DNA from 3 places in the Brevibacillus sp. HD3.3A genome. Region 1 is predicted to be linked to each of the others. Evidence: riboswitches for the same ligand, from Rfam matches in the RefSeq annotation. Region 1 holds a riboswitch; each other region holds the start of a gene.
What was found. A riboswitch is a leader RNA that binds a small molecule or an ion and turns the genes downstream of it on or off. The one in region 1 is predicted to bind cyclic di-AMP.
Positions count from the first base shown of each region.

Region 2: it holds a riboswitch for cyclic di-AMP, as region 1 does, so the genes downstream of both, HP435_RS05085 (C40 family peptidase) here and HP435_RS02420 (quaternary amine ABC transporter ATP-binding protein) in region 1, are expected to answer to the same signal.
Region 3: it holds a riboswitch for cyclic di-AMP, as region 1 does, so the genes downstream of both, HP435_RS14675 (CAP domain-containing protein) here and HP435_RS02420 (quaternary amine ABC transporter ATP-binding protein) in region 1, are expected to answer to the same signal.

Region 1 covers NZ_CP085874.1:434,311-443,824, forward strand. Annotated here, with positions in the region: gene HP435_RS02390 (PHP domain-containing protein) at 1-790, shown strand, start outside; gene HP435_RS02395 (sugar phosphate isomerase/epimerase family protein) at 766-1,548, shown strand; gene surE (5'/3'-nucleotidase SurE) at 1,564-2,343, shown strand; gene HP435_RS02405 (ABC transporter substrate-binding protein) at 2,380-3,459, shown strand; gene HP435_RS02410 (ABC transporter permease) at 3,488-5,191, shown strand; gene HP435_RS02415 (ABC transporter ATP-binding protein) at 5,188-6,243, shown strand; cyclic di-AMP (ydaO/yuaA leader) riboswitch at 6,406-6,552, shown strand; gene HP435_RS02420 (quaternary amine ABC transporter ATP-binding protein) at 6,984-8,204, shown strand; gene HP435_RS02425 (ABC transporter permease) at 8,188-9,030, shown strand; gene HP435_RS02430 (glycine betaine ABC transporter substrate-binding protein) at 9,027-9,514, shown strand, end outside.
Region 2 covers NZ_CP085874.1:990,146-999,659, reverse strand. Annotated here, with positions in the region: gene HP435_RS05100 (class I SAM-dependent methyltransferase) at 1-270, opposite strand, end outside; gene HP435_RS05095 (PspA/IM30 family protein) at 363-1,058, opposite strand; gene HP435_RS05090 (LiaF transmembrane domain-containing protein) at 1,126-1,530, opposite strand; cyclic di-AMP (ydaO/yuaA leader) riboswitch at 1,834-1,967, shown strand; gene HP435_RS05085 (C40 family peptidase) at 1,975-2,502, shown strand; gene HP435_RS05080 (response regulator transcription factor) at 2,722-3,441, shown strand; gene HP435_RS05075 (sensor histidine kinase) at 3,442-4,806, shown strand; gene HP435_RS05070 (cytochrome P450) at 4,962-6,305, opposite strand; gene HP435_RS05065 (biotin transporter BioY) at 6,418-6,981, opposite strand; gene HP435_RS05060 (hypothetical protein) at 7,062-7,625, opposite strand; gene HP435_RS05055 (hypothetical protein) at 7,796-8,101, shown strand; gene yhfH (protein YhfH) at 8,343-8,504, opposite strand; gene ilvA (threonine ammonia-lyase IlvA) at 8,688-9,514, opposite strand, start outside.
Region 3 covers NZ_CP085874.1:3,051,125-3,060,638, forward strand. Annotated here, with positions in the region: gene HP435_RS14650 (DMT family transporter) at 24-923, shown strand; gene HP435_RS14655 (aminotransferase class I/II-fold pyridoxal phosphate-dependent enzyme) at 1,145-2,452, opposite strand; gene def (peptide deformylase) at 2,632-3,162, shown strand; gene HP435_RS14665 (homoserine dehydrogenase) at 3,202-4,212, shown strand; gene HP435_RS14670 (hypothetical protein) at 4,352-4,510, shown strand; gene HP435_RS14675 (CAP domain-containing protein) at 4,578-5,297, opposite strand; cyclic di-AMP (ydaO/yuaA leader) riboswitch at 5,305-5,463, opposite strand; gene HP435_RS14680 (rhodanese-like domain-containing protein) at 5,548-5,895, opposite strand; gene HP435_RS14685 (cold-shock protein) at 6,324-6,527, shown strand; partial or broken gene HP435_RS14690 (SDR family oxidoreductase) at 6,696-7,225, shown strand; gene HP435_RS14695 (phosphotransferase family protein) at 7,349-8,278, shown strand; gene HP435_RS14700 (hypothetical protein) at 8,328-8,771, opposite strand; gene HP435_RS14705 (2-phosphosulfolactate phosphatase) at 8,893-9,378, shown strand; gene HP435_RS14710 (catalase) at 9,441-9,514, shown strand, end outside.

The DNA of each region.
Region 1 (9,514 bases):
TGACGGGAAGCTCACTCCCGCAGAGCTGCTTGCCGAGGCAAGCGAGCGGGGAGTGACTCACCTAGCCATTACAGACCATGATACCGTCGATGGATATCTGCTGGCTCGCGATGAGGCCGAACGTCTCGGTCTGAAGCTCATACCGGGAATCGAATGGAACACGGACGGCCCAGAAGACGAGTTGCATATTTTGGGTTACGGCCTCGATATATCGGATGCCCGGCTCCTGCACGTCATGGACAGGCGCCAACGGGAGCGGATCGAGTGGATCGCCGAAATCGTCGAACGCTGCAATCGTTTAGGTATGGCGATCACCATGGAAGAATGCACAGCCCGGGCAAAAGGCGACGTGCTGGTGCGCACAGATGTGGCAGAAGTTTTGGCAGCACGCGGCTTTTGCTCCACTCCGCAAGCGGCGTTCGAGACGTATTTGCGAAAAGGCTGCCCGGCCTATGTGCCCCGTCCTTCCTTCTCGGCACGCGAAGCGATTGAGCTTACTCATGAAGTAGGCGGCATTGCGATTTTGGCCCATCCGGGTATTTACTCGTTTGAAGTGAAGCTGGATGCGTTGCTTGCCTACGGCATCGATGGCATCGAGGTGTACTATTCGAAGCATTCCGCGCAACAGATGGCATTTTGGGAGCGGCAAGCCAAGGTGAATCACCTGATCCGCTCGGGAGGCAGCGACTTTCACGGGCACGGCTCGCGCAACCCTTACCCGGTTGGCAGTGTGCCGATCCCGGCAGAGGTAAAGGAGTGGTGGACATGCTGTATGTTTCATCGACATTGATGTGGTCCTACCCGGTAGAAGCGGCGATTTTGATTGCCAGGCAGTACGGATTTGCCGGGATGGAGGTCTGGGCCGAGCACGTCTGGTTCCACAAAAGCAACCCGCGGGAAATTCAGCAGGCCGCCAAACGCGTCGGCATGAAGCTGACTTTGCATGCGGCTAGCTGGGATTTGAACTTGTGCTCGCTGAATAGCGGCATTCGCAAACAATCGGTGGAGGAAATCAAGCGGTCGTTGGCTCTCGCGGGGGAGATCGGAGCGAAAAGCGTGACGATCCATCCGGGACGAGTGACTTTGACCCACAAAAACCGGGAATGGCACGAAGCGGTGCTCATCGAGAGCCTGAACGAGCTGGCGCAAGAGGCTGTGCGTCTGGGAAGAGTGCTGTCCATCGAGCATATCGAGCCGTTGCCAAAAGAACTGATCGTGACGCCGGGGGATTTGAACAGGCTGCGTGCAGCGCTGAACTATCCGACGGCAGCGACCTTGGATATCGCCCATGTGCCCCTGACCTGTTCTCTGCCGCAGTTTCTCGGAGAACTGGAGGGAGTCGACAAAATCCATGTGAGCGATGCGACAGCAACCAAGCTGCACGTGCCACTCGGAACAGGGGACATTGACCTGCCGACGATTTGGCCGCTCTTGCTTGCGGAAGAGAAGCCGCTGGTTGTAGAAGGCTTCGACGATGCGCGGAATTTGTCCCAACTCAAGCAAAACCTGCTCTTTTTGCAACAAGGCCACAGTGTCTCATTTGGATAGGAGGTTTGTATCATTTTGAACATTCTCGTAGTGAATGATGATGGAATTTTCTCCAGCGGCGTGCTGTGTCTGGCGCAAGCCCTGCAGCCGTTCGGCAATGTATCCATTGTCTGCCCGGATCAGGAACGCAGTGCGATCAGCCATGCGATCACACTGAAATCACCAGTAAAAGCAAACAAAGTCAACTTTTTCGATACTTCCTTGGAAGCGTGGGCTGTCAACGGCACTCCCGCCGACTGCGTCAAAATGGCGATTGAGGTGATTCTCAAAGAAAAGCCGGACGTGATTGTTTCCGGGATCAACCGCGGGCCGAATCTCGGGCGGGACGTGTTTTACTCGGGCACGATCTCGGCTGCGATCGAGGGGGCGATGTACCAGATTCCTTCTGTCGCGATCTCGCTCGCCACGCTGAAGCCGAACCCGAACTTTTCGATCGTGGAGCCGTTGGCCTACGAAGTGTTTGAAACGCTGTTCAGGCACAAGCTCAGCCCGGAAGCGGTACTGAATATCAACTTGCCGTACTTGTCCAAAGAAATGGTAAAAGGCGTAGCGGTGACGCCATTGGCAATGGACGTGCTGCGCTATCAGTACGTCGGACTGAACGACCCGCAAGGCTACCTGTGCTACTGGCTATCCGATCATTTGAGCGAACTGAACTTTGAGGATGAGGAATCGGATTACTACAAGCTGCGCGACGGGTTCATCACGATTACGCCCCTGCAATTGAACATGACGAACACGGCCATGAAGACGAAGATCGGAAAATGGTTTCAAGGTGCGAAGCAAAGCTCTTAACTCATAAGCCTACTTAATGATCAGGAGGAATAAAAAATGAAACGTGTTCTGTTGCAAAAATGGACTCTTTCTTTGTTCGCGGCCGTATCGGTCTTCGGACTTGCTGCCTGCGGTTCCCAGCCTTCTTCGTCGACCCCATCCCAGCCAGCGCCGCAGTCGACTCCGGCTGCCACAACGGAGCCTGCTGCCCCGAAAGTAGCGGGAACCTTGAGCTTTTACACGTCCCAGCCGGATGCGGATGCAGCTGCTTTGATCGACGCTTTTTCCAAGAAGTATCCTGACGTGAAAGTAGATCTGTTCCGCTCGGGAACGGAGGAAGTCATCAGCCGCTTGCAGGCCGAAGCACAGGCAGGCCAAGTAAAAGCTGACGTGCTGTTGGTCGCGGATGCGCCGACTTTTGTCAGCCTGAAAAAACAAGATTTGCTCATGCCGTACACTTCGCCTGAAGCGGCGGACATTCCGGCGGAGTGGAAAGACGCGGACGGCGCGTACACCGGAACGAAAGTCATGGCGACTGTGCTTGCGGTCAACACGAGCAAGGTCAAAGCTCTCCCGGACAGCTGGAAAGTGCTGACGAGTCCGGAAGCGGCGAACAAAGCGATTATGCCAAGCCCGCTCTACTCAGGCGCAGCGGCTTACAATGTCGGGGTGTTTACGCGCCAGCCTGATTTGGGCTGGGATTACATCAGCGGGCTGAAAACGAATCAAATGACCGTCATTAAAGGAAATGGCGCCGTGCTCAAAAGTGTAGCGGGCGGCGAAAAAGATTACGGCATGGTCGTCGACTATCTGGTTGCCCGCGCCAAAAAAGACGGTTCGCCCGTCGAGATCGTGTATCCAAAAGAAGGCGTGCCTGTCATCACGGAGCCGATCGGCATCATGAAAGCGACCAAAAGCCAGGAGGCTGCCAAAGCGTTTGTCGATTTCGTCCTCTCCGAAGAAGGGCAAAAGCTCGCCAGCGGCCTGGGCTATACACCGATCCGCAAAGGAGTAGCAGCACCGGAAGGACTGTACGCACAAGATCAAATCAAGGCGCTTTCCGCCAATATTGACGAACTGGAAGCTTCCAGGGAAGCCGACAAAAAGAAATTTGGAGAGATGATGGGTGGCAAGTAACTGGCAGACGGTAGTGAGCGAGAGACAGATGGGGGAGCGGCGCAAGTTCGCCGCCTCCCTGTCCATGGATAAGGCGGCTACCTGGTTCGTGCTGGTGCCGGTCGCCTTCTTTTTTGTCTATCCGTTGTGGAAGCTGATTGTGCTTAGTATCCAGACAGAAGCAGGGCTTGGCTTGCACTACTTTCAGGAGGTGCTGGTCAATGCCCGGACGTGGGATGCAGTCGGTCATACTGTGCTGGCAGCGGGTATTTCCACCGTCATCTCGGTAGTCGTCGGCGTGGCGCTTGCCTGGCTGTGCGCGTATACCGATATACGCTGGAAAGGTGCGATTCACGCGTTTGCCCTTTTGCCGCTGCTCATCCCGTCCTATGTAATGACGCTGGCCTGGACGCAGTTGGCAGGGCCGCAGGGTGTGCTGAACAGGGCTGCGAGCTGGGTGATGGGCAGTCCGGTCGAGCTGTGGAACGTGTACGGGCTGGATGGGATCATCGTCGTGATGGGGCTGACTCATTATCCGCTGGTGTACATGTTGACGCTGTCTGTGCTGTACCGGATTCCGAAAGAGTTGGAGTGGGCGGCGCATTCTTCGGGAGCAAGCGCGCGGGCTGTGTTTGCCAAAGTGACGCTTCCGCTCGCCTTGCCAGGCATTGCGGGAGGCGGACTGCTGGCGTTTATCTCCGGGCTGGACAACTTCGGGATTCCGGCATTTTTGGGTATCCCGGAAAATATCTCTGTACTCAGTACACTGATCTACGAGGAAGTGATCGGATTTGGGCCGAGCGCTTTTGCCAGGGCGGCTGTCCTGTCTGTTTTGCTCGGCGTCATTGCGCTGGCAGGGACAGGGATGCAGTGGGTTTTGCTGCGGAAAAGCCGGGTAGACCAGACCAGTGCCGAGGACAAGTCCATCCGGCGGTCTTTGGGCAAGCACCGTTTGACGGCGGAGGTTTTGGTGGGCGGGTTTTTGCTTGTGACGAGCCTGCTTCCGCTTTTGTCGATGGCCGCAACCGCTTTTGTCAAAGCTTACGGCTTGCCGTTTGTCCCGGAAAATTTGACGTGGAAGCATTTTGCCTTCGTAATGTTCGACCACGCAGGTACGAAGGGAGCCATCGGCAACAGCTTGATGCTTGCCAGCATGACGGGTGTCTTGTGCGTCATCGCGGGCACGCTGTTCGCCTACTGGCGCATTCATAAGCCGTCTGCGCTTGGCAAAGCGATGGAAGGGGCTGTAGCGCTGCCGTATGCGCTTCCGGGCATGGTGCTCGGACTTGCGATGATTTTGACCTGGATTGAACCGATTCCCGGCTGGCAGCCAGGCATATACGGAACGGTTTGGCTGATCATGATCGCTTACGTGACGCGTTTTCTCATTTTGCAAGTCAAAAGCAGTACGGTTTCGATCATGCAAGTGGGCAAAGAAGTGGAGGAGGCAGCACGGATCAACGGCGGGCGCTTCTGGACGAGATGGCGGCGCATTTTGCTCCCGCTCTACGCGCCGGGCATGGCAACAGGTTTGTTTCTGGTCTTTCTCACCGCTTTTACAGAGCTGACGATTTCGTCGCTCTTGTGGTCATCCGGCTCGGAAACGATCGGTGTCGTCATTTTCAGCTTTGAGCAGGCGGGATCGACAACGTACAGCACGGCCCTCTCGACCTTGATCGTAGGAGCCATCCTGCTGGTGCTCGCGGCGGGCAGTCTGTGGAAACGATACTGGCAACGGAGGATCGAACAATGAACAGTGCGCGGGTAATAGGGGTATCGAAAAAATTCGGGAATGTGACGGCGCTCCACCATCTCGATTTGCAGATCGGCCAAGGCGAGTTTGTCGCTTTGCTCGGTCCGAGCGGCTGCGGCAAAACGACGCTGCTGCGGCTCCTTGCCGGGTTCGAATCCCCGACAAGCGGAGAAATCTGGATCAACAACGAGTGTGTAGCCAGCGCGGCCAAGCGCAAGCCGCCGGAAGAACGGCGGATTGGCATGGTGTTTCAGTCGTTCGCGCTTTGGCCGCATTTGACGGTCTACGAAAACGTGGCGTTTCCTTTGCAGCATCAACAGCAGGTGCCGGAAGCGTACAAGCAAAACCCGAAAGCGCGGGTAGCCCAGATGCTGGAGATGGTCGGTCTGGGCGGTATGGAGGAGCGGTTCCCCAGTCAGCTTTCCGGTGGGCAAAAGCAGCGTGTGGCGCTGGCGCGCGCCATCGTGTTCAATCCGACCTTGTTGCTGATGGACGAACCGTTGAGCAGTCTGGACGCCGAGCTGCGCATGCAGATGCGAAAAGAAATCCAGTTCATTCACCGCGAACTGGGTACGTCGATTGTCTATGTGACGCACGATCAATCCGAGGCACTGGCCATGGCTGATCGCATTGTCGTGATGAAGGGCGGCAGAGTTGAGCAGGCAGGCACTCCGCACGACATTTACTACGCCCCGGAGTCGCCGTTTGTCGCCAAGTTTGTCGGCAGAGCCAACTTTTTAAAAGGGAACTGGGCTGCCGCGAACACCTTTTTGCTGGAAAAACAGGGAGCGTCATCGTTGCCGATCACCGTTTCGCGTGATTTTTCCGCTTTTTTCGATCAGCAAGTATTGCCTGTTCGCCCGGACCAGTTGAAGCTGTCCGTCTGGCATCAAGGCTCGGACGGGATCATGGGCAAGGTCGCTCACGTCCAGTTTCAGGGCCGGGAGCTGATTTACTCGATTCGCGTCGGGGAAGAGGAATGGGAAGTGGTCACCGATATTAGCGAGCGGTTTGCTTACGATGATTCTGTACTGGTGAGCATTTGCGTGTAAGCTGGAAAGCAGGCGAAATAGCTTTCATTGGTGAGCAACCGATAGCTAATGTCAGGATATAAATAAAGAACGATCAAGCATGAGGCAAGCAGGCCGAAGCGAGCATTCACAATAATTGGCAGCAGGCGTATAATCAAATCACATTACCGAATCTGATTCAAACATTTCATACGGCCTAGTTCCGGGGCAACCCGGAAGCGGGGGAACCAATCTTTTGGGGTTAATCCTGAGCAATCAGGAGGGATGAGATAAGTCTTCTCTGCCATCCTACCCGTCAGCTAACCTCGTCGGCCAAAGCAGGGAAGGTTCATGAAGCGATGAAGTCTGGGCAATGATGCGAAAAAAGAGGAGCGGTCCTCTTCGGGCGCGTTTATAGGCCATTTCAGACTTTTTCTTTGGGACCTTTGTTCTTGAGAAAAAGGATGAAATAGGTCTATTTTTTATGGCGATTTTCATGTGTGGCTTTTGTCATACGCGTGCATGTCGATGTGCGAGGATGGCGGGCGGCAAATGAATTTCGGCATAAACCCGGTGCATGAAACCAAAAAACGAACAGCGAAATCAGGAAGACAGCGTACAGGGAGCCTTTTGCACAGGGGCGCCAGGTATTAGGTAAGCCTGCGTTATTCTGCAAAAATCGAGCGTACACAAGCGGCAGCGTCTGCAGGTGGTTCGTCCGGTTGGAAGCGGAACTTCGCAGGTTTTTTCATTTGGGAAAACAAGAAAGGGAGGAAAGGCTCATGCCCAAAATGACAGTCAGGCAATTGACGAAAGTGTTTGGCAAGCAGCCGCAGGCAGCGTTAAAGCTGTTGGAGCAAGGATGGACAAAGGAGCAAATTTTTAAAGAGACAGGGCAATCGATCGGTGTGAACCAGATCAGCTTCTCGGTAGCAGAGGGCGAAATTTTCGTCATTATGGGGCTGTCAGGCAGCGGCAAATCTACCTTGATCCGACTTTGCAACCGCCTGATTGAGCCAACCACTGGGAGCGTTCAGATCGATGGCGAAGAACTCATTGGTATGAAGCCGGCTCATTTGCGCGAGGTACGCAGGAGAAAGCTCGGCATGGTTTTTCAAAATTTCGCGCTCTTCCCACAGCGAACGGTACGGGAAAACATCGAATTCGGTTTGGAGATTCAGCAAGTACCGCATGGATTGAGGCAAGAAAAAGCACGCGAAGCGCTTGCGCTCGTCGGGCTTTCCGAGTGGGAAAATGCCTTCCCTGATCAATTGAGCGGCGGAATGAGGCAGAGGGTCGGCCTGGCCCGGGCGCTCGCCAACAATCCCGACATTTTGCTGATGGATGAAGCGTTCAGTGCCCTTGATCCGCTGATTCGAAAAGACATGCAGGATGAGCTGCTAGAGCTTCAGCTAACGATGAAAAAGACTATTTTGTTCATTACTCACGATCTGCATGAGGCATTGCGGCTCGGTGACCGGATCGCCCTGATGAAAGACGGTCGCTTCATCCAGGTCGGGCGTCCCGAAGAAATCATGACCGATCCTGCGGATGAATTCGTGAAAAAATTCGTTGAGGATGCAGACTTGTCCAAAGTGCTGGTGGCAAAACACGTGATGAAAAGGGCAGAAGCGATTACTCCTGACAAAGGTGCGAGGGTGGCCCTCCAGCTCATGATGGACAACGGGGTATCCAGTCTGTACATCGTAGACAAAAAGCGGACATTGCTTGGGCTTGTTACCGCCTATGACGTTTCGCTTGCGATCAATACGGGCGAGTCGCTTGAAACCATGATGAAAAAAGATATCCCCAGCGTGGGGCCAGATGCCCGTCTGAACAGCCTGTTTCCTCTGATGGCAGATTTGCACGTTCCGATTGCTGTCGTGGGTGAGGAGCGGCGTCTGTTGGGCGTCATTGTCAAGGGAGCGGTGCTCGGCGGGCTTGTCGGCAAGGTCAATCCGCAGCAGGGAGCAGAGGTGATGCCTCATGGATTCCGTGCCTAAGTTGCCGATCGGTGAATGGGTGGAACGAATCGTTGAGGCGCTCGGTCAGCACAAAGGCATTTTGTTCGATCCGATCGCGATCATCATTTCGGGAATGGTCACGTACTTTACCGAGGTTTTGGCTGCGATACCGTCTGTTATTCTCATTTTGCTGTTCGGGGCGCTGGCCTGGGTATTTGGCGGGCGATCTTCGATGTTTTTCACATTGCTTGGGCTGTTTCTCATTGCCAATCTGGGGTACTGGGATGAAACGGTCGAAACGCTCGGCTTGGTTATTGCTTCTGCCCTGTTGTCCATCACTGTAGGGATTCCTGCGGGTATTGCCTGCGCGCGAAGCGATACTTTCACGAAGCTGGTCATGCCGTTGCTAGATTTGATGCAGACGATGCCAGCATTCGTTTACTTGATCCCGGCCATTTTCTTTTTTGGACTGGGCGAAGTACCAGGGGTCATTGCTTCCGTTATCTTTGCGCTGCCGCCGATCGTCCGATTTACGAATCTCGGCATACGTCAGGTTCCGCCGGAGCTTGCAGAAGCAGCGGATGCTTTCGGCTCATCGAGATGGCAAAAGTTGATGAAGGTGCAACTGCCTTTGGCGAAGACGACCATCATGGCGGGAGTCAACCAGTGCATCATGCTTGCGCTTTCGATGGTGGTTATCGCCGCCATGATCGGAGCAAAAGGATTGGGAGCCGATGTTTATCGGGCTGTATCCCAGGTGGATATCGGCAAAGGTTTTGAAGCGGGGTTATCGATCGTGATTATTGCTATCGTTCTGGACCGCATTTCCCAGCATGCCAAACAAAAGGAGAGAAAAGCGTTATGAACAAGTTCACGCGAAAAAATGCACTGACATGGGTGGTGGCTGCGGCTATTATGCTGGCAGGCTGCTCTCAGCAAGGCTCTACACCGACAGGGGCGACGATTGGGCACAATCCGAATCCCGTCCAGGTGCCGAAGAACGCGATTGGGGAAGCAGTGGGATATAAAATCATTGGAATTGACGCTGGTGCCGGCTCGATGGTGAAGACTGAGGAAGTCATGAAGCTGTACGGCCTGGACAACTGGCAGCTTGTAGAAGGATCGGATGCGGCGATGACTGCCGCGCTGACGCGTGCCTACGAACAGAAGCAACCAATTATCATCACGGGTTGGACGCCGCATTGGATGTTCAAAAAACTGGATCTGAAATATTTGCAGGACCCGAAAAACGGCTTTGGCGGAGCTGAACAGATTCATACCATCGTTCGAAAAGGATTGAAGCAGGATCACCCTGCCGCCTATCGGTTTCTGGACGCGTTCCAATGGAA
Region 2 (9,514 bases), 560 kb from region 1:
GACAGGAAGATCAGGAAAGCGTGATTGAAGGATGGATCGAAACTGGCTGTCACGCTCCACAAGCACATAGTCGGTATCCGGATTGATATTTTGATAAATGGTTTGGGTAAAAGCTCCTGTGCCAGGTCCCAGCTCCAGAATAACATCCGTTGAAGCCCAATTGACGCTGCTCAACATTCGCTCACATAAAAACCGCGAACTCGGGATCACGCTGCCGACACGCCCAGGCTCAGCGATGAACCTTCGCAAAAAGACCATGAAGTCTGCCAAGAATCGTACCTCCTAGGGGAAAAGCAGCCTGCTATACAGGCTGCCTGATTGACACACTCTATTCTACAACCAATCCCCCAGTTCCTGTCCAATCAAGATTGTTCCGGCTGGGCGGACACTGGTTTTTTCTGTTGAAGCGATGCCTTGATGTTTGCCAGTTCTGTATCCAGATCGTCTTTTTCCAACTCAGAAAGCGCGTTCTCCCAAGCGAGGTTTGTCTGGCGCCATTGACCGCTCATTTGCGCTTCGGCTTCCATGCGCAGCACTTTTTCCTCCATGCGAGCAAAGCCGCGGCCTGCGGACTGATTTCCGATTCCCACTACGGCATGATTCACTTGCTTTTGTGTACGAGCTACCTGTGCCCGAGCCATCAGCGTGAATTTTTTCGCACGCATTTTATAGAACTCTTCCTTCAGCTCAGCCAGCTTCTCGCGCATTTGCGTAGCTGCCTCGGATGCTGCCAAGTACAGTGTCTCATACTCTGCTGCACGCGCCTCGTATTGCTTTTTGTCTGCAAGTGCACGGCGAGCAAGTTCATCTTCCCCTTCTGTCAGAGCGAGCTTCACTTGACGATCGCGTTTGTCGATCAGTGTGTTCGCTTCATCCAGTTGTTGGCGGAATTTCTTTTCCAGTGCTACCTGACGGGCGACAGCCACTTCGACTTGTCCGATTTCCACTTCCATATCTCGCATGTATTGATTCAGCATCACTACCGGATCTTCCATGGAATCCAAAGCGTCATTCACCGAAGCTACTGTCAGGTCACGCAAACGTTTAAAAATACTCATGTTTATTTCCTCCTCATCATATCACATCGTGTTATTTCATCCAAAAGCTCTCGCGACTTGAGCAACTCTATGGCTGGCGACGGGTCACATCTTTTTCCCAGGCGTCCAGCGCGTCTTCTTTCAATACTTTTTGGGCCCACTGACGCTCCCAGGCAGGTGGCGCTTCTTTGGGGACATGACTGGGGCGCAGTAAGCGATACCCCAGATAAATCACACCAATGGCCAGTAAGCCGTGGAACAGCAGATGGAGCTTGCCAATCAGCATCAGGAACCCGAAGAGGAAGATCACGATTCCCCAGAAACGCGAACCGGATTGTCCCATAATCTTTCGAGCGCCGTACAGCATGATGACCCCGGGAATCAAAATCCCGATCAGGTCACCGAAGTCGATTCCGATTTGATCCAGCAGAACCAACCCGCCGATTAGCAAGAGAACCAGCCCGAGCAAAACCTTTCCAGACCGTTCACTCATTGCTCGCTTACCTCCTATTCTCTTGTGCATGTGGTGCTTGCTAACTTATGCCCTTATTGTAGCCCCCCGGATAGGCTTTCCATAACGGGCGTGCGGTTGGTTTTTCCCTCCGTCCTTGGACGGAGAGCACTTCCTGCCATAATCGGACGAGCCTGTTTTCGCCCCATTCCAACCGCTCTTGCAATGTCGAAACAAAACGTTACACCTTTAGACAGGATTTTGTGACAAAAATATGAACAAGCAGTCAAAAAAAAGGAAAAATCGGACAAGCAGCGAATCTTCGTAGAGTGCGTGTAAAAAAACATCGAAAAATAGCCGAATTCCGCATGTCGGAAACGGGGGAACCAGTTTTTTGGGGTGAATAGTTGCGTTAGGCAACTTAGGGCGTCCTTTCGACCGAACCCTTCAGCTAACTTCGTAGGCTCACGAAAGGAGCAGTTTCTTTTGCGCAAGGTGGTACTATCTTTATTTATGGCTGGATTGCTTGCTATGGGAGCGGGCGCTGCACATGCGGCGGAGAACACGACACTCGAAGAGGTTGTCGATGATCTGTACGGCGTTCCTTACAAATCTTCAGGCACATCCAAAAAAGGCTTTGACTGCTCCGGTTTCACACGCTACGTATTTGACGCGTTAGGTGTAGACCTGCCGCACAATTCTGCCTCTCAATATGAGTACGGTACAGAAGTTGCACGGAAAGACTTGCAACCAGGAGATCTTGTGTTCTTTAATACAAACGGACGAAGCATCTCTCACGTGGGCATCTACATCGGGGACGGCACATTCGTGCATTCGGAATCCGGCCGCGGAGTCGTCAACACCAAGTTGAACGACCCGTACTACTGGAGCAAGCGTTTTGTTGGTGCCAAGCGCATCAGCTCGCCTGTTCTGGAAGCAAAGGCGGACACTCCGAAAAAGGAAAACGCGGTGCAAGCTGCATCGTTGCCGGAAAATCAACCAAAAAAGAAGTAGTTCGGCAAAAACATAAGAGCCAGGGACAATCGTCTCTGGCTTTTTCTGACGAAATTTAGTACCAGGTCTAAATAGGTGCCCTTACTTATAAGGAAATAAGCATGAATGAAGGGATACTTGTTCCTATTCTGTGAAAGCATGTTATGATAGACAAGGCTGATTCTTTTTTTGCCATGACACTTGTCCACTTATTAATAGAAGTAACTGGGGGTAATTCCGGTGAAAGATCACATTTTAATCGTTGACGACAATCAGGAGATTATTGAACTGCTTGAAGATATTTTGGAAAACGAAGGCTTTCAGGTCTCCTCTGCGGAAAATGGCGAGGATGCACTTGCCCTGCTCAGCCAGGGAGAGCGGCCTAATCTCATTCTGCTCGATATCATGATGCCTAACATGAGCGGCTACGAGCTGTGCTCGCAAATCCGTCGCGAATGGGACTTGCCTATTTTGTTTCTCAGCGCCAAAAGCAAGGCCGTAGACAAAGTAGTCGGTTTTGAAATCGGGGCCGATGATTACATTACGAAGCCGTTTGACACGGAAGAACTGCTCGCCCGCATACGCGCCCATCTGCGCCGCTACGAGCGCATCCGCAAGCATACCGAGGAGCAGCCGGAAAAAGACGCCTCCGGTTCCCCGATCACGGTTTTGAAGTTCAAGGATTTGGAAATCCATAAAGAAACGTATTCCGTCTACGTCAACAACCAAAAGATCGAGTTGTCCACGAAAGAGTTTCAACTGCTGACTTTTCTCGCTGAAAATGCGGGTATCGTCTTCACGCGGGAACAAATTTACGACCGCGTCTGGGGCTATGGCTACGGCTCGCTCAATACGGTGACGGTACACATCAAAAACTTGCGCGAGAAGCTGGAAACAGAGCGGCAATTCATCAAAACTCAGTGGGGGACGGGCTACGTATTCATCGGGGAGAAGCTTTAGATGAGCCTCCGCAAAAAACTGTTTCTTTCTTTTATCGCGTTGATTACGCTCAACATCCTGCTGTTCAAGTTCGTTTTTCAGGACATCATCATCGACCAGTTGAAAAACGACCGTCACAACCAGTACCAGTCAGAAAAGGATGCGGCAGAAAAGGTCCGGGTCAACCAACTGCTGCGCTCCAGCAACTTCAAGGACCCGATCGAGCGCCAGGAGCTGGAGAAGCAGTTGCCAGAAGACGTCATGTACCGGATGGTCGTGAAGGACGCGAGCGGCAACACGATTTACCACAGGCCGTCAAAAGCCTACTCCTTGAAGCTGTCCCTCCCTTCCACCACGAAAAGCGACCTGAAAGTCGTGGCAGAATACCATTTTCAGCAAGAGCCTCCCCGTGAAGGCGAGATTGTCATCTATTTCTACACGGACGATTACGACATTATGGGCACAACCGGAGTCTCGATGATGCTCTGGTTTATTTACGGAAGCCTCGTGCTGGTCGGCTTGCTGTTGCTCACTCTGTTCGTCCGCTGGATTTTGCGTCCGGTTAGCGAACTGGCCCGTGTCACGCAGGAAATTCGCGAAGGCAAGCGGCTGGTGACGTTTACGTATCGCTCCCATGACGAGTTCGGACAGCTGTTTCGCTACTTTGGCGACATGGTCGATGAGCTGCGTTTTTCCGAAGAACGGCAATCGGAGATGATCGCTTCGATCGCCCACGATTTCCGCACGCCGCTGACTACGATCAAAGGGTACGCCTCCTATATCGGCTCTGGCCGCGTCACGGATTTGATGCGCATCCAGAAGCAAATGGGCAAGATCGAAGTGAAGACGAGCGATCTGGAAAAGCTGCTGGACGAGCTGCAAGACTTTACCGTTCAAAGCACAGAGGTGCGGCTCAACATTAGCCGCATTCACGTAAAAGGCTTTTTGAAGGGAATTATCGAGGACTACCTGGCGCGGGTGAAAGAAGCCGGATTGACTTTTCACTGGAAACTGCGCGTCTCCAATGAGCTGCACATCGAGGCCGATGAAACCAAGCTGCGCCGCGTCATGGAAAACTTGATCAACAATGCGATTCACTACAACAAACCGAATGGCTCGATTTTGATTACATGCGATCAGCGAGAAGGTCACGTGCTGTTCTCCGTAATCGACAAAGGCGAAGGAATTGCTGCCGAAGATTTGCCGAAAGTCTTCAACAAGTTTTACCGCGCGGAGAAATCCCGCAACCGCAACAACGGCGGCACAGGGCTCGGACTGACGATCTGCCAGAGCATCGTGCGCCGCCATGGCGGAGAACTCACGGTAAACAGCGAACAGGGAATAGGAAGCAGCTTCTCCTTCACCATTCCCTTTTTCCACGGATAGTTTATTTAGATTTATTGTCAGTTAATTTATTCTTTATATTTCTCTGTTAAAGTATTTCTTGTAAGCATGTTGCTTTCAGTGATAAATAACCCCCAGTTCGGTATCTGACACATCACGGCGAAACCGTAGTGAAAAGATGCCTCTTTTTTTTTGCCTTAATCCCGTTTTTCCAGGCGCATGGGCAGTCCGTTTTTCGGACGCAGCGTAACCAGCGGCTCTGGCTCCACTACCTGTCCAGGCTCGGCAAGCCGCAAGCGATATCGCTGCGCAATCGTCGCAAGCAACAATGCCGCTTCCATCAGGGCGAAGTTGTTTCCGATACAAACCCTTGGCCCGCCCCCAAACGGAAAGTAGGCATACGCAGGGTTGCGTTTCAGCAAGTCGCTGGCGAACCGCTCCGGGATAAACTCATCCGGCTTGTCGTAATACCGTTCCAGACGGTGCATGACAAACTGGCTCATCATCAGCGTCTCCCCCGGCTGATAGGTGTGTTCCCCGATCTTCACTTCTTCGACAACTTCCCGATTGATCGTCCAGGCGGCTGGATACAGTCTCAATGTTTCCGAAACGATAAGGCTCGTATAGGTCAGTTTGGGCAAATCCTCCACCGTAGGCAGTCTGCCTTCCAGCACGGTTGCCAGTTCTTCATGCAGCTTCTGCTCGACGTGCGGATGCGTAGCGAGCAAATAAAACACCCACGACATCGTGTTGGCAGTCGTCTCGTGACCTGCCACGAAAATCGTCATGACCTCGTCTCTTACTTGCTCGTCCGTCATGCCTTGACCGTCGTCCTCGTCTCTCGCAGCGAGCAGCATTCCCAACAAATCGTCTTGCTGAGCTTCCGGATTTTTTCGCCTTGATTCGATCAAAGAATAGATCGCTTCGTCAAGCGTCTCATTCGATTCCAAAAATTGTCGATTGCTTCTTGTCGGAACCGACAGCGGAATGTCGATAAAGGAAGCGGCTTTATTCGCCACATATTTCAGTCCGACGTCGATAGCATGGCCAATTTTGTCAGCGCCCTCCTTGATGCTTTTGCCAAACATCGTCTCCGTAATGATCGCCAACGTTACTTTCATCATGTCGTTGTGAATGTCGCGGACTTCTCCCATCTTCCAATCGTCCATCAGCTCGACCGCATGTCTCACCATCACCTGACCGTATCCGGCGATGCGCTCCCGATGAAAAGCCGGCTGCATCAGGCGTCTTTGCCGCAAATGCTTTTTGCCTTCACTGGTCAAAATCCCGTCGCCCACTACAGCTTTGGCGATCTGCAAGCCTTTGCCCTTCTTGAAGTGATCTTGCTTGGTAACGAGCACTTCTTTGATCTGATCGGGATTGGTCAGCAAGTAAACATGGCGCTTCGGACCAAAGCGAAAATGAACGACCTCGCCATGCTCGGCGACTGCTTCACGGATAAACTGGAGCGGGTTTTTGCGAAAAGCGAGCAAGTTCCCGGAAATCGGCAAACCTCTTGGTCCTGTGATTGTCACACCCATCTGAATCCCCCTCATGTGCTTTGGCTAGGTTATGGATAGTATCCGGCACGAAAAGGAGTTTATGCGAAAAAAAGCCACCCGAAGCAATCAGGTGGCAAATCAGGTATAGCTATTAGCGTGTAACAGGCTGCTCCGTACGCAGCAGACGAAAAGCGATCAGCCGCTCCCTCACCTTGATCCCGATCACGGCGGCGAGTACAGCTTTGATCACGCCTACAACCAAAAACGGCGTAGCGCCGAACGCAACCGCTTTGTCCCAAGGGATATCCAGAACGAATTTGAGCTGGACGGTTCCAAAAGCGAGTGTCACGAACATGCCGATGACGTTGGCAATAACGGCGCTTTTCAGAGTGAAGCCCATCTTTTCCAAATACCAGCCCGTCACAAAAGCAGTCGCGATGAATCCGAAAATGTATCCGCCAGTCTTGCCGACCAATACTTGCACGCCACCGCTCGCTTCCGTAAAGACAGGCAGGCCGACTGCTCCGAGCAGTACGTAAATCAAAAGCGCAAGTGTGCCGTAGCGGCTGCCCAGAATCGTCGCCGTCAAACCGACAGCCAGCGTCTGTGCCGTGATCGGAATGAGCGGCAAAGGAATCGTCACCTGCGACAGCACCGCTGTGACAGCAGCAAAAATGGCGGACAACAGGAGCCATCTCAAACGTTCGTTTCTCATGCGTAGTATCCTCCAATGTTAACTAAAAATATAATAAGGTTAACAAAATGATAATACGCACGAAGAAAAATGTAAATCCCCTATGTTTGATCGACATGTCGTTGCAGACCCGCAAGCGATTGAATCGTGTGCTCGATCAGCTCGCGCAGGTCGTCAATGTTGCCTTCGTCGATCTTGCGGTGAAAATCCAGGGTGATGTGGTTCGTTACTACCGTTGGCGGCCATTCGATCCGATGCTCCGGCAGTTTGGCGGACAGTGTTTGCGTAATGTAGGGGCGCTGACCCCAGATTTCATTGAGCAGCGTGGTGATTTTGTTCGCTTCGCTCGGAATGTCGTCCGGATTTGGCAGCTGCAAATGAAAATGAATGCAGATCGTGCAGCCGACATGCTCCACGAGCGGCTGTTCCAGCTGTTCCGAGGCGATGTCGCCGAGACTCGTGCGCAACTGCATTTGCGCCCGCACGGCTTTTTCGCCTGCCGCCTGTTCGGCCAGCTTGAACTCAATCTGGAACAGCCGCTGGAAAGTAGCCATATCCATGACATCTGATCGTCCGGTAATGGTGATCGCTCCGTCAAAATCGCGGTCGTACACCGCTCCTTCCAGTACCACCCGGATGTTGTCAAAGATGAGTGGATGAAACACGAAGCATCCTCCTTTCCTTTTCCTGACTTGATTGATATATCCTCGAACAGCTCTTCGTATCTAGCATGCCTGCTTTCTTGCGCTTTTGCAAGCGAGAGACGACTTCCCCATAGCGAAAAGCAACCCGGGAATGTTACCATGGAAAGGAACCAACGTCAGAGGTGACCCACATGTTTCTCATTGGAATTTTAGTCGTCGTTGCGATTTTCGGTGAACTCTTTCACAGATTAAACCCTTGGAAAAAGCCCGAGCCGGCCTATGACGAGCTGGTCGCCCAAATCAAAACAACTGATTGGTACAGAGAGCTTGCCAGCGACGAGGCTTGCCGCCGTGTGCTGGAGAACGATCCGCACGTCCAAGCCTATTATGCCAGCACTTACGAAGCCCAGCGCCTTTTGACACAGGAGGGCTTTCAACTGGGCCTGATCGACTACGTCAAGGAACAGGCCGCCAGCACCTCGCCCAAATCGCACTGAACGGCAAAGCGCCGCTGCCAGGAGAGCAGCGGTTTTTTTGTATGTAATTTTATCGAAACGTTGGGAGTGGAGTGGCAGGCAGGAAAAAACCATTGCCTGAGCAGTCCTGCCTGTCCTTTACTTGCCTTTGATTAAGAGGAATTTAATGACAATCGAGACAAAAAGCTTTCTTGAAAAGAAAAAGGTATACCTCCCTGGCTGCCGCCTCGTGGTATACCTGTTCTATCCTGTATTCATCTGCTTACCGTTTTTGGTGGTAGTGCTTGTAAGCATCGAAGGATGCCTCTTCTTGGCAAGTGAAGCACTCGTTTGCGTACGATTCAGCCTGTTCGTTGATGGTTTGGCCGCAAGCAGCGCAGCATTTTGCCTCGAGATTTCGGTAAAAAGAAGTGATTGGCGTCATAATTTTTAACCCCCCGTGTGTTGTTATCTGTATTGTATTACAACAGCACCTGTTTTATAAAAGTTTGTTATAATACATTATGACGCTTTATCTTCATCTCTCGCGCAAATGCTCCCGCTTGCTTCATTTTTCGCTGTATTCATACATTTTTGCAAATTCAGCTTCTGTTGTAACACAATCGCCTTAGATCAACAGGTTGAACAAATACGGATCGTTGGTAATCTCCACATAGCGGATGCCGTGTTGTTTCATCCGGCTGATCAGAGGCTGGTAGTCCTCCTGGCACTTCATTTCAATCCCGACGAGCGCCGGGCCGTTATCCTTGTTGTTCTTCTTCGTGTACTCAAAGCGCGTGATGTCATCGTGCGGGCCGAGCACCTTTTCCATAAACTCGCGCAAAGCTCCGGCGCGCTGCGGGAAATTAATGACGAAATAATGCTTCAGCCCCTCATGCAGCAAAGAACGCTCTTTGATCTCCTGCATCCGGTCGATGTCGTTGTTTCCTCCGCTAATGATACAGACCACATTTTTCCCCCTGATTTGGTCCCGGTAGTAATCAAGGGCGGCAATCGACAAGGCACCGGCAGGCTCTACCACGATCGCACTGCTGTTATACAACTCCAAAATCGTCGTGCATACTTTGCCCTCCGGCACCAGCACAACATCATTCAACACATCGCGGCAAATGCTCATAGTCAGTTGTCCCACCTGCTTGACTGCGGCTCCATCCACGAACTTGTCGATTTCATCGAGCGTCACGACGTCATCTCGCTCCAACGCCGCTTTCATCGACGCCGCTCCCGCAGGCTCCACTCCGATGATTTGCGTATTCGGGCTGATTCCTTTTACATATGTGCCTACCCCGGCAGCCAGACCACCGCCACCGATGCTCATGAACACAAAATCCGCAGGCTCTTCCAAATCGTTCATGATCTCCAGCCCCACTGTTCCTTGTCCAGCCACTACCAGCGGATCGTCAAACGGATGGACAAACGTCCGGTCTTCCTGAA
Region 3 (9,514 bases), 2.6 Mb from region 1:
CGAGAGGAGGAAAGAATTACCCCATGCTGTTCGCCTACATTCAGTTGGCCCTATCAATGGCATTGGTAGGAATGAACATTTCCATCGGTAAAGAAATGGTTTCGCACGTGCCCGTTTTCCTGTTTTCCGAGTTGCGGTTCCTGATTGCGATCGCGATTTTGCTGCCGTTGCTCTTTTGGCGCGGCGAGTGGAAGTCGTCCTGGAGCAAGGAAGAGGGGAGCGTCCTGTTCTGGCAGTCGTTTTTCGGCGTCTTTCTGTTCAGTGTTTGCATGTTGTACGGCGTGCAGTGGACGACCGCTACAGCCGCAGGGATTATTACGAGCACGGTTCCAGCCTGCATCGCTCTGTTTTCCTTCTGGATTCTCAAGGAAAAGCTTCAACTGAACAACATGCTGGCGATTGCCCTTTCCGTGGGCGGAATCAGCCTGATTACGTTTACGGGAGGAGCACAGGAGCAATCGCTGGCGAGTATGCTGGGCAACCTGCTTGTGTTTTTGGCTGTCGTCAGCGAAGCGCTGTTCACGATTTTTGCCAAGCGCTTGTCAGGCAAAATTACCCCGTTTCAGATGACCGCCGCGATCAACGCCATCAGCTTTGTCATGTTTTTGCCGTTTGCGATCTGGGAGGCGGTTCGCTTCGATTGGGGAGCCGTACCGGCCCATATATGGTGGCTGTTGCTTTATTACGCGGTTACGGCGAGTGTGCTCTCGTTCTTCCTCTGGTACAACGGAGTGGCGAAGGTGGAGGCATCCAAGGCTGGCTTGTTTACCGGAATGATGCCGATTAGCGCAGCGCTCGTTGCCGTGCTGTTTTTGAACGAAGCGTTTACGTGGATGCATGGGGTCGGGATGGTTCTGGTGCTTGCCTCGATTTTTGTAGGAACGCAGCGGATTCGGCGTACCGAGACGAGAATAGAGGGATGATTCAGTTTGTTGAAAAATATGAATAAGCCGCGGCAGGGGTTGACCTAGCTGGGCGGAGTCGTCGAGCCGTGATTGGCGGCGCGAGCTTTTCGATCCTAGACTGGATTTACGCGTCAGGCTTTCCGTTCATCGGGCTGGTGACGCTCGTGGAAAAACAGCAGAAACATCGCGGCGGACAAGAAAAAAGCGCTTTGGCTAGGGGGCCAAAACGCTTTTTGTGCTTATTTTGCCACTGCTTTTTCCAAGTCTTTGACGCCGCTGTAGATCAATTGGAACAGATCGTCGATGTTGTCCTCTTCGATGCAAGAGAAAGCGATGCGCAGATCGGTTTGGCCGAGAGCGATCGTACCTACGCCGTACTGTTCCAGCAAGTGCTGGCGCAATGCTTCCGCTTCGACGGTTTTCAGCTTGAGGCACATGAAGTAACCGGAGTTGAACGGATAGTAGCCCCAAGCGTCGTCGAATTTGCCGCTGTCGAGCAGTTGCTTCACGCGGTTGGCGCGGCCTCTCATGATTTCCAGCTTCTCCTGTTTTTGTGCCTTGAACTCAGGAGAGGTGAGAGCTTGCAGGACGAATGTTTGCGATGGGTGAGATCCGCTGGAAATGGTTGCGCGGATAATGCCCAATGTTTTTTGCTCCAGCGCGGCGAGCAGGTCGCTGGAAGGAGCTGCATATGTGATAAAGCCGACGCGGAAGCCCCAAACGTATTCTTCTTTGGTCGCGCCATCTACTTTAATAGGGAGGATGCGCGGATGTACGTTTGCCAGGCTAGGGAACAGCGACTCGTGCATGGAGTCTTCGAAGAACAGGCCAAAGTACGCATCGTCTGTTACGGCTACGATGTTGATGCCCGCTTCTGCTCCTTCTTTGAGCGCTGCCACGATTTGACGGCCTTCTTCTGCCCCTGGCGTGTACCCTGTCGGGTTGTTCGGGAAGTTCAGGACGACAATCGCTTTTCCTTTATCTTTTTGCGCCAAAATCGCTTCACGCAATCCGGAGGCATTAAACTTCATCTCATCGTTATACAATGGATAGTAGACCATTTCAGCACCGCGACGGATGGAGAAAGTCAGCTCGTAGTTTTCCCAGTTTTTGTCCGGGATGATGACGCTGTCGCCGTTGTCCGCAAACAGGTCTGCAACCACGCTCAGGCCGTGGGTCAAAGCGTTGGTGACAATCGGATTGCTGAACGTCAGGTTCGCCAGCGAAGGCTGTTCCTCCATCATTTTTTGCCGCCATGCTGCACGCAGCTCAGGCTTTCCGGCGGGAGGAGCGTACTCGTACAAATCTTTTGGCGCATAGGCCGACAGATTGTCTTGAATCACTTTCAGGTGCATCGGTTGGCCGTTTTCCAGGGCGATCCCGATTGTTGCATTGTATTTTTTCGCTTTTGCTTTCGCTTCAGCCGATTGGCTCAGAATTCCTTCTTTTGGAAAGTAAATCAGCTTGCCGATGTTGGACATCATCTCAAAAACGTGTGGATTTTCCCGCTGAATCGTCTCATTCAGCTGTGATGCCAGTGAATGCATGGTAGCCTCCCTCTTCCTTTGGAACATCTGTTTATCATCAACAATAAAGATAGCGCATCTACATGCATTTGTCATCTAGCAGGCAGGGATTTTTCAGATTTTTGAACGGATTCTTTTGACAATGGGTAAAAACGTTTGCTACGTTGTAAACACATAGAGGGGCAGGAGGGATTGTACCGATGGCAGAACGGAGTATCGTTCTATTAGGGAATCCGATTTTGCGCGACAGGTCGAGAAAAGTGACATCCATGACTCCCCAGACAGAAACGATTTTGCAAGACATGAAGCATACGCTGTACGCCAAAAAAGGACGGGCCGGATTGTCGGCTGTGCAAATCGGCGTTTTGCAGCGGCTGGTTGTGCTGGATTGCGGCAGCGGCCTGGTCGAGCTGATCAACCCGGAGATTGTGGACGTGAGCGGCGTTCAGATAGGTCCAGAAGCTTGCCTGTCGATTCCGGGGGTGATCGGGATCGTGAGTCGGGCACGCTCTGTAAAAGTGCGGACAGAGACGCGCAGCGGCGAGAAGCACGTCTTTGAGGCAGAGGATTTTTTCGCGCGTTGTCTTCAGCATGAGCTGGATCATCTGGAAGGAATTTTGTTCATCGATCATGTAGAAGCACTGTACTCTGCGAAAACGGGCAAACAGCTCAGGCCAAAAGACGCCAACGCGATCCTGGCATACAGAAGAGACGTCTACCGACAAGCATGACAAGCGCTTGATGTTTTGCGACAACAAGGAGAATGACAAATGAAGCGTTGGAACATCGTATTAACAGGATTCGGAACCGTAGGCAAGCAAATCGCGCGACTGCTGCAAGAACGTAAGGACCGTTACCGCCAGTTGTACCAGGCTGACGTCAGGCTTGTCGGCGTCGCCCGCTCAATTGGCGGCTTATACGATCCGCATGGACTTGCGGAAGAGGGCTTGAACGCATTTGCGCAAGAAAAGAAAGCGGCTGATTCGGCATGGAACGCCGAAGCATGGTTGGCGCAAACAGAAGCGGACATCTTGATCGAAGCCGGGCCGTCCGATGTCCAAACGGGAGGAGCGAGCCTTGGCTTTATCCGCCAGGCGCTTACAAAAGGAATGCACGCCATTGCCGTGTCAAAAGGTGCGCTCGTCGTCGATTACAGCGGCTTGTCCGCTTTGGCAAAAGAGCAAGGCGTCCAGTTGAAAATCAGCGGGGCGACTGCGGCGGCTTTGCCGACCATCGACCTGTTCACCTACAATTTGGCTGGCTGTGAAATCAGGCACGTAGAAGGCATTTTTACCGGAACGACCAATTTTGTGCTGACGAGCATGATGGAAGAAGGGATCAGCAGCGAAGAGGCGATCCGGCGGGCGCAAGCGATGGGAATCGCAGAGCCTGACCCGACATATGACATCGAAGGCTTTGACACCGCATCCAAGCTGACGATTTTGGCCAATGCTGCGTTCGCTGCTCCAATCAAGCTGTCCGACATCCCGCGGGCCAGCGTGCGCGAGGTGACAGTGGAACAAATAGCGGAGTGGAAACAAAGCAGGCGTGTGCCCAAGCTGGTCGGGACGATCAGGCTGACTGCGGACGGGATTCAAGCGGCTGTAGAATTGAAAGCGGTTGAAGCAAGCCACCCTTTTGCCCGTGTAAAAGGCACTACGAAGGCGATTCGGGTAGAAACCGATGTGATGGGAGAGCTGATGGTGGTCGGCGGGAAGTCAGACCCTGTAGCAGCGGCAGCCGCAGCGCTGAAAGACCTGGAGCATATTCTCAGCAAGTAAAAGCGCAGTTCCTAAACGGCAACAGCTCTGAGCAAGCTTCGTCTGTTTTCCAGCGATCGGCAGGCATGTATTTGCTGCTTTCACGCGCATACTACCGATGTACCACAAACTATCCAAATAGCGGCGAGGGGGCCATACGATGAAGCAATCATCTGATGTCAATGCCGAACTGCAACAAGTTTCTGCCTATCCGACCAAACAGAAGATGAACCAAAAGGATGTCGCTCTGTTTGACGAGCAGAAAGGTTGCGGCTGCACCCCCGAAGCGAAAAACGCGGCAAATACGGAGCAAGGCTAGCTCCACACGAGAAAAGCCGGGTCTCTTTGTGCGAAGAGAAACCCGGCTTTCGTGTGAAACGATTGTTTTATCCGATAAATTCTTGAACCCAGTAGCCGTTCGTGTATCCGACACCGATTTTGGTAAAGGCCGGGTTCATAATGTTTTTGCGGTGGCCATCACTGTTCATCCATTGCGTCATGACTTCTTCAGGGCTGCGTTGACCCATGGCGATGTTCTCGCCCGCAGTCATATAAGAGATGCCAAACTGCTTCATCATGTCAAATGGCGAACCGTACGTAGGGCTTGTATGGTCGAAGTAGTTGTTGTTCGACATGTCCGCTGCTTTTGCAAGTGCCACTTTGGACAAAGAAGCGTCCATCGTCACGGGAGCCAGTCCTGCTTTGGCGCGTTCCTGATTGACGAGATCAGCGACTTGCTTGGCGAAATCTCCTGTTTTAGCCTGGTCAGCTTGTCCGGTTGGAGCCGCAGGTGTAGTTGCAACTGGTTGCGCAGGTGCTTGCGGTGCTGTTTGCGCTGGTTTTTGTACGGGCTTTTGCACTGGCTGCTGCTGAACAGGTACTTGCTTTACTGGTGGAACAACAACCTGGTTTTGCTGGGCATTGGATGCAAAAGGCAATTGTCCCGCATATGGAATCCATTGATAGGAAAATTGATATGGTGTACTGTTACCGTTTTTCAACGGGCAGTTTGCGGAAGTTGCAGCAGAAGCAGAAGTAGTAAATCCGGTCAAGGCCAAGCCCAATCCCAGAGTCATGGCGATGGCAGTAGCTCCAAAACGTTTCATATTCACATCGTCTCCTTTTTTTGGCCTACGAGGTTAGTTGTCGGATTCGGGTTGAGGAAACAACCCTACGCTCCTTCGAGCGATTCACCCCATAGCGGGTTTTGTTGACCCGCGTAAAAGATCCCCCGCACTTCCATTCGTGAGGAAGTTTCGGCGTATTGGTTTGGCATGACCCAGAATATCAGACCATCCCGCCCGAAATAAAGGAGTAATATCTGCCAATCTGCTGGAAACGTTGGTGCTAGTGCGTTTATTTCGCTTCGTCTTCGTCGTCCTTCCACGCTGTCAATCCGCCGAGCAGCGCTTTTGCCTCATATCCGTGCTCGCGCAGCAAAGCTGCCGCTTTTTGGGCTTTATTTCCCGTTGTGCATACAGTGATGATCTGTCTTTCTTTGACGGCCCGTTCTGTTTCTTCATCTAATAGTTTGGCGTCTTGCGCAAGCATGTGCACGTAAGGAACATTTCGCGTGTCAGCGAATTTGCTTTCCACACTGCCTGTCTGAAATTTGGCTTCGTCGCGAACATCAAGGAACAAAATCGGAGTACCCTTTTCCAAAAGTTGCTTGATTTCTTGCTTTGTATACACTTCTTTTGACATGAATCATCCCTCCAGAACCTTAGTGTATCAGGTGAGAAACGGGCCGTGTAGCATCTAAATAGTTGATTATAGCGTATTTGTATGATAGAATGATAGTATTACTTGAATAATTAAGCCTAATTCATCGAGGTGCATAATGATGCTGATGGATAACGTTTTTGGATTCCCGATTCACACTGGCGCGGTCATCGGAGCCGCAAGGATGGGAGAGAGGAAGGGCTTTCGTCGTTTTAGGTTTTCAAAAAGTTTTGGTTTTAACATGGCAGTTCCGTCCTATGACACTTTCATATTGTCGAAGTAGAATAAATTCACATATCATGAAGGCGTATTGCAATCAGATGTTGGAGTATTTCTTCATGATATGTGAGCTTTATTTGCCTCGGTAAATATGACTGCATATTCAAATTGACTTTTGGAGGTTTTTTTACATGCAATCGAACGGAACAGTTAAATGGTTTAACGCAGAAAAAGGTTATGGCTTTATTCAAGTAGAAGGCGGAGACGACGTTTTCGTACACTACAGCGCAATCCAAGGTGACGGCTTCAAAACTTTGGAAGAAGGTCAACGCGTTCAGTTCAACATCGTAACTGGCAACCGTGGCCCACAAGCTGAGAACGTAACAAAACTGTAAACCTCCTTTATAAAAGAAACTGTCCTGAGTGGGCAGTTTCTTTTTTGTGTCTGCGGGAACGAATTACAGAAACGGATTGTTTACATAAGCTCCTTTGGTAGCCATGACGAGCAAATTCGTCGCCATGAATTTCGGTGTGTACGGCATGTCGTGTTCGAGCCACAGGTCGTGGAAAAAGCAGTCGCCACTTTTGGCAAAGTAGACGTACTGGTCAACAACGCTGGCGTCAGTACGGATCAAAAACTGGAACAGTTCGACGTGGAGCAGTGGAACAAAGTGATGAGCATCAACTTGACAGGCTGCATGCTCGGGATGAAATACGCGGTGCCAGAAATGAAGAAAGCGGGCGGCGGCTCGGTCATTCACATCTCGTCCATCGCTGGCTTGGTTGCCCTGAACTACACGAATGCGTATACGGCGGCAAAAGGAGCGCTTCGCTCGCTTGCCAAAGCGTCTGCTGTCGAGCTTGTCCCAGACAACATCCGCGTCAATTCCGTTCACCCGGGAATTATCGTGACGCCGATGATTCAGGAAGCGCTCGATCACGGGGCTGGACAAATGTTTGAAAGGGGAACGCCGTTGCCGCGATTGGGCAACCGGAAGATATCGCTTATGGTGTCCTGTATCTCGCTTCTGATGAATCCAGCTTCGTAACAGGCACGGAATTGGTCATTGACGGCGGTTGGACAGCCCGATAACGATAACGAAAAGACAAGGCGTTGGGAGATGCATCCCGGCGTCTTTTTTCTCTACCCATACACGCTTGTTCTCCCGTATAATCGAGAATGCTGTCTTTCAAGCAAGAACGGGGAGGGAACAAGATGGAAGAATGGTTGGAATCGCTGCAAAAGGCCGTTCCGCTGCTGCAACAGGCTGTGAGCGTGAACGAAATCAAAAAAGGACATTCCGCAGACAAAAAATACCGTGTCGATTTGCCAGAAGGGCGTACTGTGGTGCTCCGAGTCGCAAGCGAGCAGCAGGCTGAGCAAAAAGCGCAGGAATTTGCTGTCTTGCAGTCGCTTGCGTCGTATCCGATCCGGGCTTCCAAGCCGCTTGCTTTTGGCGTGCGAAAAGAGCTGGGGATTTGCTACATGCTCGTGAGTTACATCGAGGGCGAGGATGCCAGAGATCGCTTGCCTTTTTACACGGAAAGCGAACAGCAGCAGACAGGATTTTTGGCGGGGCAGGATTTGGCAGCCATGCATCAGCTTGCGGCTCCAGCGGCGATCCCGCCTTGGATAGACCGATGCGTGCAAAAGCATCGCAGGTACGTCGAGGCGTATCAAACGTTCTCGCCACCGCTTCCGTACGGAGACAAAATCTTGGCTTACATTGAGCGGCACTTGGCCTGTCTGGAAGGACGGCCGAACCAGTTTTTGCATGACGACTTCCATGTCGGCAACCTGATTGTCCGCGATGGCACTTATGCCGGGGTGATCGACTTTAATCGCTACGATTGGGGCGATCCGGTTCACGAGTTTGTGAAGCTGGTTTTTTTCAGCAAAGAAGTGAGCGTTCCGTTTTGCAACGGTCAGTTGGCCGGGTATTGGAATCATCAGGAAATTCCGGACGAATTTTGGACCTTGTTCAACGTCTATACGGCAATGACCGTTTTTTCCTCCATCATCTGGACCAAGCGAGTTGTGCCCGAGCAGCTGCCGGACATGATCGCGCGGGTCAATCTTATCGTCGAAGAGTACGATGCTTTCGAACGGCGCACTCCGCATTGGTATAAACGGATCGAAAAATAAAAAAGAACTATGGCAACTACCATAGTTCTTTGGGAAAAGGGTGCGACAATTACAGACAGTGGCTGTCGATTTCTACAGTAAGCAGCTGGCTAGGAAGCACAGACAAGCCAACTACTTGACCGCCGCCGACAGACGTACGTCCGTAAGTTGTCAGAAGGACATTCTCGGCGTTGCCGTTACGGCCGACAATCAGGCGCACTTCGTAGTGGTTGGTCGCAACAACAGTTGCGTTCAAGGCAATACGAGTGTTGGCTGCAAGGGTTTGTGTTACGTCGAGAAGTGTACCTACTGGATTGGTTTGTGTGACAGCATCGCCCCAGTTCAATACTTGCACACGCACCTCTACAGGTTCGTCGTTGAGGTTGACCAAGTCGATGTGAGCGGTAAGAGCAACGTTCAGGTTGTTTTGCAAAATACCTGTTGTTCTCACCGTCGTTCTGCGATGATGGCCTCCATCTCTGTCGTGTGTGCTTGCAAACTCCATTTCAGACATCCCAGATCACTCCATTCTTCAATCTTAACTGATGGGACAATATACAATATTACGTCTTGTCTCCTTTTGTAACGGCGAACGTAATGGGACGAGTAACCATTTCTGATAGAAAGCGGTGGAAATGTTGAAAGAAGCTTCCATATTCAAGCAATTAGACTATTCGGCGCGTTTCGAATGGGGATATGACGGGGTGGAGGAGCTGGCGGGCCACTCTGATATTCTAGTAATCATTGATGTGCTTTCGTTTACGACCTGCGTTGACATCGTGTGCGGGCGAGGCGGAGTCGTCTATCCGTATCGCACGAGAGACGAGACAGCGGCCGTTTATGCACAAAAGCAAGGCGCCTTGCTCGCGGGCAAACGCGGCGAGCCGCTTTCTTTATCTCCGTCCTGTCTGATGACGCTTCCAGAAGGGAGCAAGATCGTTTTGCCGTCGCCATGCTGTACGACTGCGGCTCGGGCTGAGAGCTTGCCGCGAGGGGATTTACAGAGGATGTCACCCTTGCTGCTCAATGGAACCACAGCCAGACCGTGCCCGTGTTACGCAGCGATCTCGCCTACGAAGCCTCCCGTTAATTCCCGCTTTTCTCTGCTTGTTCCCGCATAAAGACTCCCTGGTTCGGAAACCATTCTCATGAACGAGCGAGAATTTGGACAGGGAGGATGAACATGGAAAAAGACAACCAGGCCACGTCAGGCAAAGCAACGGAAGAGGAGCTGCTTACGAACCGCCAAGGTCATCC